2 regions of the Streptomyces sp. NPDC045968 genome follow, and region 2 is predicted to be linked to the other one. Evidence: predicted binding sites of a transcription regulator. Region 2 holds the regulator's gene; the other holds the start of a gene.
What was found. Region 2 encodes HrcA, which represses chaperone genes, less so after heat shock. Its sites were predicted from a motif close to TTNGCACTCNGNNNNNCNGAGTGCNAA; they were not measured.
Positions count from the first base shown of each region.

Region 1 (6,358 bases), on a different contig from region 2:
CTCAACAAGGGAACCGGCTCCGCCGTCTCCTCCACCTGGACGCCGAACATGTACGCGTACACCGCGGCCTTCGAACGCAACGACTACGGGCTCGCCGCCGCCGCCTCCATCCTGCTGGCCCTCACCGCCGCGCTGCTGTCCTTCGTCGTCACCCGCTTCACCGGACGCAAGGGCAGGAAGGCATGAACTCCTCAAGCTCCTCCACAGCTCCCTCGAAAGCTCCCCCGACCCGCTGGATGTCGAAGACCGCCGTCAACGGCTTCCTGCTGCTCGCCGTCGTCTACATGCTCTTCCCGCTCGTCTGGCTGGTCACCGCCGCCACGAAGGACACCGGCGACCTCCTCGCCGGCAACGCCTTCTCCTTCGACGGCTTCAAGCTCGGCGAGAACCTGTCGGGCCTCGCCGCCTACGGGGACGGCATCTACTTCCGCTGGTACGTCAACAGCCTGCTATACGCGGGCGGCGGGGCGCTCGTCTGCTCCCTGATCTGCGTCGCCGCGGGCTACGCCTTCAACACGTACGAATTCCGGGGCAAGGAGAAGCTGTTCGGCCTCGTCCTGATGGGTGTGCTGGTGCCGACCACCGCGCTCGCCCTGCCGATGTATCTCCTGGCCTCGAAGACCGGACTGGTCAACACCTACTGGTCGGTGCTGATCCCCGTACTGGTCAACCCGTTCGGTGTGTATCTCGCGCGGGTCTTCTGCTCGGGATACATCCCGAACGAGGCACTGGAGGCCGCCCGGATCGACGGCGCGGGTGAGCTGCGCACCTTCTGGTCGATCGGTCTGCGCATGGTCATGCCGGGCTTCGTGACGGTCTTCCTCTTCCAGTTCACCGCGATCTGGAACAACTTCTTCCTCCCCCTGGTGATGCTTTCGGACCGCGAGCTCTTCCCGCTGAGCCTCGGCCTCTACTCCTGGAACACCAACACCCATGGCGAGCCGAGCTTCTATCCGCTCGTCGTCACCGGTTCCCTCCTCGCCGTCATCCCCCTGATCGTCGCCTTCGTCTCACTGCAACGGCACTGGAAGGCGGGACTGACGGCCGGAAGTGTCAAGTGACCGTCAGGCGAGCCTCAGAGGAGTCGAGTTCCACCATGCACCACGCCACTGACAACCGGCCCCGCGCTCTGCTGGCGATGGGGCCCGGCATCGCCGGCCGGCTGTTCGCGGAACGCCACCGCACCAGGCTGGCCGCCCTCACCCGCACGGACCCCGGCCTCGTCGCCCACGATCTGGCCGCCCCCGGCCCGGAGGTGGCCGCCGCGCTCGCCGAGGCGGACGTGCTCCTCACCTGCTGGGGCGCCACCCCGCTGACCGCGGAGATCCTGGCCGCCGCCCCTCGGCTGCGCGCCGTCGTGCACGCGGCCGGGTCCGTCAAGCACCACATCACCGACGCCTGCTGGGAACGCGGCATCGCCGTCACCTCGGCGGCCAACGCCAACGCCCTGCCCGTCGCCGAGTTCACCCTCGCCGCGATCCTCTTCGCCAACAAGCGGGTCCTGCACGCCGCCCAGCGCTACCGCGCGCTGCGGGCCGACCACGACTGGCTCCGGGACCTCGACGCCAGCGGCAACTACCGCCGTACGGCCGGAATCATCGGCGCGTCCCGGATCGGCCGCCGGGTGATCGAGCTGCTGCGCCCGTTCGACCTGGACGTGCTGCTCTACGACCCGTACGTCTCCCCCGCCGAGGCCACCGCCCTCGGAGTGCGGGCGGTGACGCTGCCGGAGCTGTGCGCCCGCAGCTCGGTGGTCTCCGTCCACGCTCCCCAGCTGCCCGAGACGCGCCACCTCATCGGGGCGGCGGAGCTGGCGCTGATGCCGGCGGGGGCGACGCTGATCAATACGGCGCGCGGTTCTCTGGTCGACGAGGACGCGTTGCTCGCGGAGCTGGTGAGCGGGCGGCTGCACGCGGTGCTGGATGTGACGGAGCCCGAACTTCCGGTGCCGGATTCCCCGTTGTACGACCTGCCGAACGTCCTGCTCACTCCACATGTCGCGGGCTCGCTGGGCAACGAGCTGCACCGCATGGCGGATCAGGCGCTGGACGAGCTGGAACGCTTCGCCCAGGGACGGCCGTTCGCGGACCAGGTGACTCCGGAGGCGCTGGGCCACTCGGCGTGACCCGCCCCCGGAAAGCACTGAGGCCCGGTACCCCCGCGACGGGGGTACCGGGCCTCAGTGGTGTACCGGGTGCGTACTAGTGGGAGTGCCCGTGGCCGTGGCCGGCCTCGGCCTCGTCGTCGGCCGGCTTCTCGACGACCAGGGTCTCGGTCGTGAGCAGCAGCGACGCGATGGACGCGGCGTTCTCCAGGGCGGAGCGGGTGACCTTGACCGGGTCGATGACGCCGGCCTTCACCAGGTCGCCGTACTCGCCGGTCGCGGCGTTGAAGCCCTGGCCCTTGTCGAGCTCGGCGACCTTGGAGGTGATGACGTAACCCTCCAGGCCGGCGTTCTCGGCGATCCAGCGCAGCGGCTCGACGGCGGCGCGGCGCACGACCGCGACACCGGTGGCCTCGTCGCCGGTCTTGCCGAGGTTGCCCTCGAGGACCTTGACGGCGTGGACCAGAGCGGAGCCACCACCGGAGACGATGCCCTCCTCGACCGCGGCGCGGGTCGCGGAGATGGCGTCCTCCAGACGGTGCTTCTTCTCCTTGAGCTCCACCTCGGTGGCGGCACCGACACGGATCACGCACACGCCGCCGGCCAGCTTCGCGAGGCGCTCCTGGAGCTTCTCGCGGTCCCAGTCGGAGTCCGTGGAGTCGATCTCGGCCTTGATCTGGTTGACCCGGCCCTTGACGTCGGCGGAGTCGCCGCCGCCGTCGACGATGGTCGTGTCGTCCTTGGAGACGGTGACGCGGCGGGCGGTGCCCAGCACGTCGAGACCGGCCTGGTCGAGCTTGAGGCCGACCTCTTCGGCGATGACGGTCGCACCGGTGAGGGTGGCGATGTCGCCGAGCATGGCCTTGCGGCGGTCACCGAAGCCCGGGGCCTTCACCGCGACGGCGTTGAAGGTGCCACGGATCTTGTTGACGACCAGGGTCGACAGGGCTTCGCCCTCGACGTCCTCGGCGATGATCAGCAGCGGCTTGGAGCCACCCGACTGGATGACCTTCTCCAGCAGCGGGAGCAGCTCCTGGATGGAGCCGATCTTGCCCTGGTGGATCAGGATGTACGGGTCGTCGAGGACGGCCTCCATACGCTCCTGGTCGGTCACCATGTACGGCGAGAGGTAACCCTTGTCGAAGGCCATGCCCTCGGTGAACTCGAGGTCCAGACCGAAGGTGTTGGACTCCTCGACGGTGATGACACCGTCCTTGCCGACCTTGTCCATCGCGTCCGCGATGAGCTCGCCGACCTGGGTGTCCTGCGCGGAGAGCGCGGCCACGGCGGCGATGTCGGACTTGTCGTCGATCGGGCGGGCGGTCGCGAGGAGCTCCTCGGACACGGCCTTGACCGCGGCGTCGATGCCCTTCTTCAGGGCGGCCGGGGAGGCGCCCGCGGCGACGTTGCGCAGACCCTCGCGGACGAGCGCCTGGGCCAGGACGGTGGCGGTGGTGGTGCCGTCACCCGCTACGTCGTTGGTCTTGGTCGCCACCTCCTTCACCAGCTGGGCACCGAGGTTCTCGAACGGGTCGTCGAGCTCGACCTCGCGCGCGATGGTGACACCGTCGTTGGTGATGGTGGGAGCGCCGAACTTCTTGTCGATGACGACGTTGCGGCCCTTGGGGCCGATCGTCACCTTCACCGTGTCGGCAAGCTTGTTGACGCCGCGCTCAAGGGCGCGACGGGCGTCCTCGTCGAACTTCAGAGTCTTCGCCATGGGCTGTTTTCTGTCCTCTCAAAACGAACTGCGCCCCAGACCACCCGGCTAGTTATTTCGCAGGGGGCCAGGGGCGCAGAACAGAAGCAAACGTGGGTGAATTACTTCTCGACGATCGCGAGCACGTCGCGAGCCGAGAGGACGAGGTACTCCTCGCCGTTGTACTTCACCTCGGTGCCGCCGTACTTGCTGTACAGGACGACGTCGCCGGTCTTGACGTCGAGCGGAAGGCGCTCGCCGTTCTCGAAGCGGCCCGGGCCCACGGCCAGGACGACGCCCTCCTGGGGCTTCTCCTTGGCGGTGTCGGGAATGACCAGGCCGGAGGCCGTGGTCTGCTCGGCGTCGAGCGGCTGGACCACAATGCGGTCCTCAAGCGGCTTGATCGCAACCTTGGAGCTGGTGGTCGACACGATCCGGTCTCCCCCTTCGGAGATCTCACGGGGTTTAACAGTCTTTGGGGTGGCGACCAGGTCGATCCGTCGTCGCGGGTGCCGGACCTGCCCTGTCGCGCGGTGGTGCTGGCACTCTCCAGTGGGGAGTGCCAGCACTGAGACTATGACCGCGATTAGCACTCGGTCAAGCGGAGTGCCAATTCACCACCCCCGCGTGGCGGACCGGCCGCTCTCCCGTGTCAGACGTAGTCCTCCAGTCTGGCGACCGCGTACCCCTTGTCCGTGATCGTCTTCATGACCCGTCGGATCATGTCCGGCATGGAGCCCTTCCAGTCCCCGGGCCCCCGGAAGTGGGTGAGGATGATGTCGCCCGGGTGCAGGTCACGGTCCCACTCGCGCCATTCCATGTGGTCGGGGAACGCCTCCGAGGACCACAGCGGCACCGCCTTGATGCCGCAGGACTTGGCGATGCGCAGGGTGTCGCGGTTGTAGTTGCCGTACGGCGGCCGGAAGAGCGTGGGCCGTTTCCCGAAGTGCTTCGCGATCTTGTCCTGCTGGCCGCAGATCTCCCGCTTCTGCTCGGCGTACGACAGACCGGGCATATAGCGGTGGTTCAGCGTGTGGTTGCTGAGGGTGACACCGCGGGCCTGCATCTTCTTGAAGTAGCCGTAGTCCTCCCTGACCAGGTAGTCACTGAGGAAGGCGCTGTACGGGATGCCGAGCTCCGTCATCATCCGCAGCAGCGCGGGGTCCTTCTCGGCCCCGTCGTCCATCGTCAGGAAGACGATCTTCTCCTTGGTCGGCACGGTGGTGAAAACGGGCGGCAGCGCGTCCCCGCCGGTGACCTCGAAGCCCTTGCGGGTGGTGATGCGCGGCTTGGCGGCCGGGGGCTCGGGGGCGATCAGCGGGACCTTCGCCAGCCGCCACTTCCTGGCCGCCGCGACCCGCGCCGCCTGCTTCCGCTTCAGCTTCTCCGCGTACACGGACAGCGCCCCGGCCGGCGCCTCCTTCAGCGCGGGCGGCCCCTCCCGGCCCGCGGCGGGCGCCGCCGGATGCTTTCCGCCTGCGGCACTGTCCGCGCCTTCGGCGGCGCACCCGGAGGCGACGGCGGTGACGAGGAGGGCGATCAGGACCGCACGGACCGGCTCACGGAGGAGGCGGCCGGTTCCGTGCCGCTTCATGGCGGATTCTTCCGTTTGTCGTACTAGCTGCATGGCGCCGCATCCTGCCAGTGCGTGCCCGGACGCCGGGCCCGACACCGCCGCCGGGCCCGCCCGGTCCCCCGGCTGGCTCACAATGGGCCGGGTGAACGCTCTCCCGCCCTCCGATGCCCCCGACCCGCTCGCCGGCTTCCATGCCCTGCTCGCCCCCGAGGGCGCGGCGCTCCTGGCCGAGCTGCGCGACCACGACCCCGCCCGGGAACTGGCCACCGCGACCCGGCTGCGCCGCAGCCACCCGGCCGACCTGGTGTCGGCGGCCCTGGGGCAGGCCCGGCTGCGGCAGCGGGCGGTCGCGAAGTTCGGCGCCGAGGACGCGTACCGGATGTTCTTCACCCCCAACGGTGTCGAGCAGGCCACCCGCACCTCGGTCGCCGGCTACCGGGCACAGCGGTTCGCCGGACTCGGGGTACGGAGTGTGGCCGACCTGTGCTGCGGCATCGGCGGCGACGCGATCGCGCTGGCGCGTGCGGGCATCGCGGTGCTGGCCGTCGACCGCGACCCGCTGACCGCCGAGGTCGCCCGCGCCAACGCCGCGGCGCTCGGCCTGGAGGCGCTGATCGAGGTGCGGTGCGCCGATGTCACCGAGACCGACACCGCTCCGTACGACGCGGTCTTCGTCGATCCGGCCCGGCGCGGCGGCCGCGGCCGGATCTTCGACCCGGAGGCGTACTCGCCCCCGCTGTCCTGGGCGACCGCGGCCGCGCTGAAGGCCCCCCGCGCCGCGCTGAAGATCGCCCCCGGCGTCCCGCACGAGGCGATCGGGCCGCGGGCCGAGGCCGAGTGGATCTCGGACGGTGGCGATGTGAAGGAGGCGGTGCTCTGGTTCGGCGAGGGCTTCGCACCCGGCTCGTTCCGGGCGACACTGCTCCCGGCGGGCGCCACCCTGACGGCCCCGGCCCCGCTGCCCGCCCCGCCCGTCGGC
Region 1 is NZ_JBWKLF010000008.1:280,863-287,220, reverse strand. It holds gene AC07FA_RS24180 (carbohydrate ABC transporter permease) at 1-186, shown strand, start outside; gene AC07FA_RS24175 (carbohydrate ABC transporter permease) at 183-1,061, shown strand; gene AC07FA_RS24170 (hydroxyacid dehydrogenase) at 1,097-2,125, shown strand; gene groL (chaperonin GroEL) at 2,202-3,824, opposite strand; gene groES (co-chaperone GroES) at 3,926-4,234, opposite strand; gene AC07FA_RS24155 (polysaccharide deacetylase family protein) at 4,456-5,397, opposite strand; gene AC07FA_RS24150 (THUMP-like domain-containing protein) at 5,513-6,358, shown strand, end outside.
Region 1: groES (co-chaperone GroES) is a predicted target of HrcA. The motif match lies at 4,390-4,416, and genes of this name have one in related genera.

Region 2 (6,358 bases):
ACTGGTCCCGGACGCCGGAGGGACGCTGCCTGCACAACGAGCTGTACTGGCGCGGGGCCGACTGGTGGGGCGCGGGGCCCGGGGCGCACAGCCATGTGGGGGGTGTGCGGTGGTGGAACGTGAAGCACCCGGGAGCGTACGCGCAGGCCCTGGCCGAAGGACGGTCGCCGGGAGCGGGGCGTGAGGTCCTGTCCGCGGAGGACCGGCGGGTGGAACGGATTCTGCTGGAGCTGCGGCTGGTGGACGGCTGCCCGCTGTCGTTGCTGGCTCCCGCGGGGCTGGCGGCGGCGGGGCGCGCGGTGGGGGACGGGCTGCTGGAGGCGGGGGCGTTCGCTTCGGGGCGGGCGGTGCTGACGTTGCGGGGGCGGTTGCTGGCGGACGCGGTGGTCCGGGACCTGGTGGACTGACGCCCGCGGCGGGCGCACCGGGGCTCTGCCCCGGGCCCCGGTCCTCAAGCGCCGGACGGGCTGAAAATGGGAAGGCGGGCCTACTCCGGGGCCGTCACGAAGTCGATCAGTTCTTCCACCCGGCCCAGCAGCTCCGGTTCCAGGTCGCGGTACGAGTGGACCGTCGAGAGGATGCGCTGCCAGGCCGCCCCCGTGTTCTCCGGCCAGGACAGGGCGCGGCACACGCCCGTCTTCCAGTCCTGGCCGTGCGGGACCCTCGGCCAGGACGGGATGCCCACGGAGGACGGCTTCACCGCTTCCCAGACGTCGATGTACGGGTGGCCCACCACCAGGACGTGGCCATCCGAGACCTGGGCGGCGATGCGGGACTCCTTCGAGCCCGGGACCAGGTGGTCGACCAGCACGCCCAGGCGCGCGTCCGGGCCGGGGGAGAAGTCGCGGACGATCGCGGGGAGGTCGTCGATGCCCTCCAGGTACTCGACGACCACGCCCTCGATCCGGAGGTCGTCGCCCCAGACCCGCTCGACCAGTTCCGCGTCGTGGCGGCCCTCCACATAGATCCGGCCCGCCCGTGCCACCCGCGCACGCGCCCCGGGGACCGCCAGCGACCCGGAGGCCGTACGGGCGGGATGGGCGGGGGCGGCGGAGGCGGACGTGGGGCGGACCAGCGTGACGACCCGGCCCTCCAGCAGGAAGCCGCGCGGCTCCATCGGGAACACCCGGTGCTTGCCGAAGCGGTCCTCCAGGGTGACCGTCGGCCCCTGCGCCGTCTTCTCGCAGCGGATCACCGCCCCGCAGAAGCCGGTGGCGGCCTCCTCGACGACCAGATCGGGCTCGGCGGGGACCTCGGGGGCCGGTACGGACTTCTTCCACGGCGGGGTCAGGTCCGGCTGATAGCTGCGCATCGCACGACGATACGGCGGCCGACGGTCACGACACGCCGAACCGCGCCGCCAGTTGATCACGCTGCATCCGGACGAACGCCGCGTCCACCACCGCCCCGTGCCCCGGTACGTACACCGCCTCCTCGCCGCCCAGCGCCAGCAGCCGGTCCAGGGCGGCAGGCCAGCGGGAGGGGATGGCGTCGTCGCCGGCCTGCGGATCGCCGGACTGCTCGACCAGATCGCCGCAGAACACCACCGCGGGCGTGCCCGGCACCAGGACGGCCAGGTCGTGACCGCTGTGCCCCGGCCCCACATTGGCCAGCAGCACCTGGAGCCCGCCGCCCAGATCGAGCGTCCACTCCCCGCACACCTCGTGATGCGGGGCGACCAGCACGTCCACCGCTTCCGCGGCATCGTGCTCGGGGACCCCGTGGTGCGCCGCCGAGCTGTGCAGCTCGTCCGCCGCGTTCCTGAGCAGACCGGCGACGCCGACCGCCCCGTACACCTCGGCCCCGGCGAACGCCGCCGTGCCCAGAACATGATCGAAGTGCGGGTGACTCAGTGCGATATGCGTCACCCTCCGGCCGAGCAGGCGCTGCGCCTGGGACCGCAGCTCGGCGCCCTCACGGAGCGACGAACCGGTGTCGAAGAGCAGGACACCCTCCGCTCCCGCCACCAGTCCTGCCGTCGCATCCCACACCGGAAGGCGTCGGCGGCCCACACCGTTGCCCAACCGCTCCCAGCCCAGCTCTTCCCAAGAGACGTCCATACAACGACGCTATCGGCATCGACCTGCGCAGTCTCGCGGTAGCGTGGCCGGTCGCCCTTGCCCGGGGGCCACCCCACCCCCGTACACTGACCGGGGGGATTGCTGGCACTCGAACGTACAGAGTGCCAGGCAGAGACCGAGAACCACAGCTGGAGGTGTGCGCGATGCTCAGCGAACGCAGACTCGAAGTGCTGCGCGCCATCGTCCAGGACTACGTCGGCACCGAGGAGCCGGTCGGCTCCAAGGCGCTGACCGAGCGGCACAACCTCGGGGTCTCCCCGGCCACGGTCCGCAACGACATGGCGGTGCTGGAGGACGAGGGCTTCATCGCCCAGCCCCACACCAGCGCGGGGCGCATCCCGACGGACAAGGGCTACCGGCTCTTCGTCGACCGGCTCGCGGGCGTCAAGCCCCTGTCGTCGCCGGAGCGCAGGGCCATTCAGAACTTCCTCGACGGCGCGGTCGACCTCGACGACGTCGTGGGCCGGACCGTGCGGCTGCTCGCGCAGCTGACCCGTCAGGTCGCCGTCGTGCAGTACCCCTCGCTGACCCGTTCGACGGTGCGGCACGTGGAGCTGCTTCTCCTGGCTCCGGCCCGGCTGATGCTGGTACTGATCACGGACACCGGCCGGGTCGAACAGCGTATGATCGACTGTCCTGCGCCGTTCGGTGAGACATCCCTGGCGGACCTCCGGGCGCGGCTCAACAGCCGTGTCGTGGGCCGCCGCTTCGCGGATGTCCCGCAGCTGGTGCAGGACTTGCCGGAGTCCTTCGAGGGCGAGGACAGGGGAACCGTTTCCACGGTGCTCTCGATCCTTCTCGAAACTCTGGTGGAAGAGACGGAGGAGCGGCTGATGATCGGCGGCACCTCCAACCTCACCCGCTTCGGGCACGACTTCCCTGTGATGATCCGGCCGGTGCTGGAGGCATTGGAGGAGCAGGTCGTGCTGCTGAAGCTGCTCGGTGAGGCCAAGGACTCGGGCATGACCGTACGTATCGGTCACGAGAATGCCCACGAGGGCCTCAACTCCACGTCCGTGGTCGCGGTCGGCTACGGTTCGGGCGACGAGGCAGTCGCCAAACTCGGCGTGGTCGGACCGACCCGCATGGACTACCCCGGAACGATGGGAGCGGTACGCGCAGTGGCACGTTACGTCGGACAGATCCTGGCGGAGTCGTAAGTGGCCACGGACTACTACGCCGTACTCGGCGTGCGCCGCGACGCATCTCAGGACGAGATCAAGAAGGCATTCCGCAGGCTCGCCCGCGAGCTGCACCCGGATGTCAACCCGGACCCGAAGACCCAGGAGCGGTTCAAGGAGATCAACGCCGCTTACGAGGTGTTGTCGGACCCGCAGAAGAAGCAGGTCTACGACCTCGGCGGCGACCCGCTGTCCGCCTCGGGCGGCGGTGGCGCGGGCGGATTCGGACAGGGTGGCTTCGGCAACTTCTCCGACATCATGGACGCGTTCTTCGGTACGGCGTCCCAGCGCGGGCCCCGTTCGCGGACCCGGCGCGGCCAGGACGCCATGATCCGGCTGGAGATCGACCTCTCCGAGGCGGCCTTCGGTACGACCAAGGACATCCAGGTCGACACGGCGGTCGTCTGTACGACCTGTAGCGGAGAGGGCGCCGCACCCGGCACCTCGGCGCAGACCTGTGACATGTGCCGCGGCCGCGGTGAGGTCTCGCAGGTCACCCGGTCCTTCCTCGGCCAGGTCATGACCTCGCGGCCCTGCCCGCAGTGCCAGGGCTTCGGTACGGTCGTGCCGACCCCGTGCCCCGAGTGCGCCGGAGACGGCCGCATCCGCTCGCGACGCACCCTGACGGTGAAGATCCCGGCAGGTGTCGACAACGGCACCCGCATCCAGCTCGCGGGCGAGGGCGAGGTCGGCCCCGGCGGCGGACCGGCCGGCGATCTGTACGTCGAGATCCACGAGCTGTCGCACGCGGTGTTCCAGCGGCGCGGCGACGACCTGCACTGCACGGTCACCATCCCGATGACGGCGGCGGCCCTCGGCACCCAGGTGCCGCTGGAGACGCTGGACGGCATGGAGGAGATCGACATCAGGCCGGGCACGCAGTCCGGCCAGTCGGTCCCGCTGCACGGGCGCGGCATCACGCACCTGCGCGGTGGCGGGCGCGGCGACCTGATCGTGCACGTCGAGGTCATGACCCCGTCGAAGCTGGACGCGGAGCAGGAACGGGTCCTGCGGGAGCTCGCGAAGCTGCGCGGCGAGGAGCGGCCCACCGGGCAGTTCCAGCCAGGCCAGCAGGGGCTCTTCTCCCGGCTGAAGGACGCGTTCAACGGGCGCTGACCGCGTTCGCCGCACCGCTTGTCGCCTTACCCCGCACCGCCCGTCGGTCCCGTACCGGCGGGCGGTGCGGCGTGTGGTGCGAGCTGCGGTGGTATACCGTCCGCGCCGCCCCATGGCTGATTCGGTGCGGTGCACCGGACGTGGCACGATGCGCTCATGTCCTCCGCGTTGACCGATCTCTGCCGGTATCCGATCGTGCAGGCCCCCATGGCGGGCGGAGTGTCCGGCCCGCAGCTCGTCGGCGCTGTCGCCGAAGCCGGTGGGCTCGGTTTCCTCGCCGCCGGGTACAAGACGGCGGACGGCATGTACAACGAGATCAAACAGGTACGCGGACTGACCGCCCAGCCCTTCGGCGTCAACCTCTTCATGCCGCAGACCGGCCACGCCGACCCGAGCTCCGTCGAGGTGTACCGGCACCAGCTCGCCGGTGAGGCGCTCTGGTACGAGACCCCGCTCGGCGAGGTGGACGGCGGCGGCGACGACGGCTACGAGGCCAAGACCGCGATCCTCCTGGAGGACCCGGTGCCCGTCGTCTCCTTCACCTTCGGCTGCCCCTCCCGCGAGATCCTCGACGCGTTCGCCCAGACGGGCACGTACACCGTCGTGACCGTCACCTCCGCCGAGGAGGCCCAGGCCGCGCAGTGGGCGGGCGCCGACGCCGTCTGCGTCCAGGGGGTGGAGGCCGGCGGCCACCGGTCCACGCACCGCGACGACCCCCAGGCCGACCAATCCGGCATAGGGCTGCTGTCCCTCCTCGCCCAGGTACGCGAGAGCGTGCAGGTGCCGCTCATCGCGGCGGGCGGGCTGATGCGCGGCTCCCAGATCGCCGCCGTGCTCGCGGCGGGCGCCGACGCGGCGCAGCTCGGCACCGCCTTCCTGGCCACCCCCGAGTCCGGGGCCCACCTGCTGCACAAGCAGGCACTGACCAACCCGCTGTTCGTACGGACCGCGATGACCCGGGCGTTCTCCGGGCGCCCCGCGCGCGGTCTCGTCAACCGCTTCGTGACCGAGCACGGCCCCTACGCCCCGGCCGCCTACCCGCAGGTGCACCAGATGACGAGCGGGCTGCGCAAGGCCGCCGCCAAGGCGGGGGACGCCCAGGGCATGGCGCTGTGGGCGGGCCAGGGGCACCGGATGGCACGCGAGCTGCCCGCCGGGGAACTGATCGACCTGCTCGCCGCCGAACTGGACGCCGCGCGCGCGGCCCTGAGTGTGAGGAGTGCCCAGTGACGGCACCGGTCTTCGTCGTCGAACAGCTCCCCGGCGGGGCCGAGTTCGTCCTGGACGGCCCCGAGGGACGGCACGCCGTCTCCGTGAAGCGGCTGCACGCCGGTGAGGACGTAGTCCTGACGGACGGGCGCGGACGCTGGGCGGAAGGTGTCGTACGGGCCGCCGAGGGGAAGGACCGGCTCGTCGTGACGGACCTGGAGTCCGTGCACGAGGAACCGGCGCCCACGCCCCGTATCACCGTCGTCCAGGCCCTGCCCAAGGGCGACCGCGGCGAGGTCGCCGTCGAGACCATGACGGAGACCGGCGTCGACGCGATCGTGCCGTGGCAGGCTTCCCGCTGCATCACCCAGTGGAAGGGCGACCGAGGTCTCAAGTCGCTGGCCAAGTGGCGCAGTACGGCCCGGGAGGCGGGGAAACAGTCCCGTCGGGTGCGCTTCCCCGAGGTGACCGAGGCGATGACGACCAAGCAGGTGGCCGCGCTTCTGGCCGCCGCCGACTTCGCGGGTGTGCTGCACGAGGACCGCGCGCACGACAGCGAGGCCCTCGCCACCGCCGAACTGCCCACCGGGGGCGACATCGTGCTGGTCGTCGGCCCGGAGGGCGGCGTCTCCCCGGACGAACTCGCGGCCTTCGCACAGGCCGGCGCCCGCCCCTACCGGCTCGGGCGCAGCGTGCTGCGCACCTCCACGGCCGGGACCGCCGCGACCGCCCTCCTGCTGGGCCGCACGGGCCGCTGGGGCTGAGGAAGGG
Region 2 is NZ_JBWKLF010000001.1:530,990-537,347, forward strand. It holds gene hemW (radical SAM family heme chaperone HemW) at 1-407, shown strand, start outside; gene AC07FA_RS02185 (DUF3097 domain-containing protein) at 488-1,312, opposite strand; gene AC07FA_RS02190 (MBL fold metallo-hydrolase) at 1,338-2,060, opposite strand; gene hrcA (heat-inducible transcriptional repressor HrcA) at 2,225-3,241, shown strand; gene dnaJ (molecular chaperone DnaJ) at 3,242-4,378, shown strand; gene AC07FA_RS02205 (nitronate monooxygenase) at 4,535-5,608, shown strand; gene AC07FA_RS02210 (16S rRNA (uracil(1498)-N(3))-methyltransferase) at 5,605-6,351, shown strand.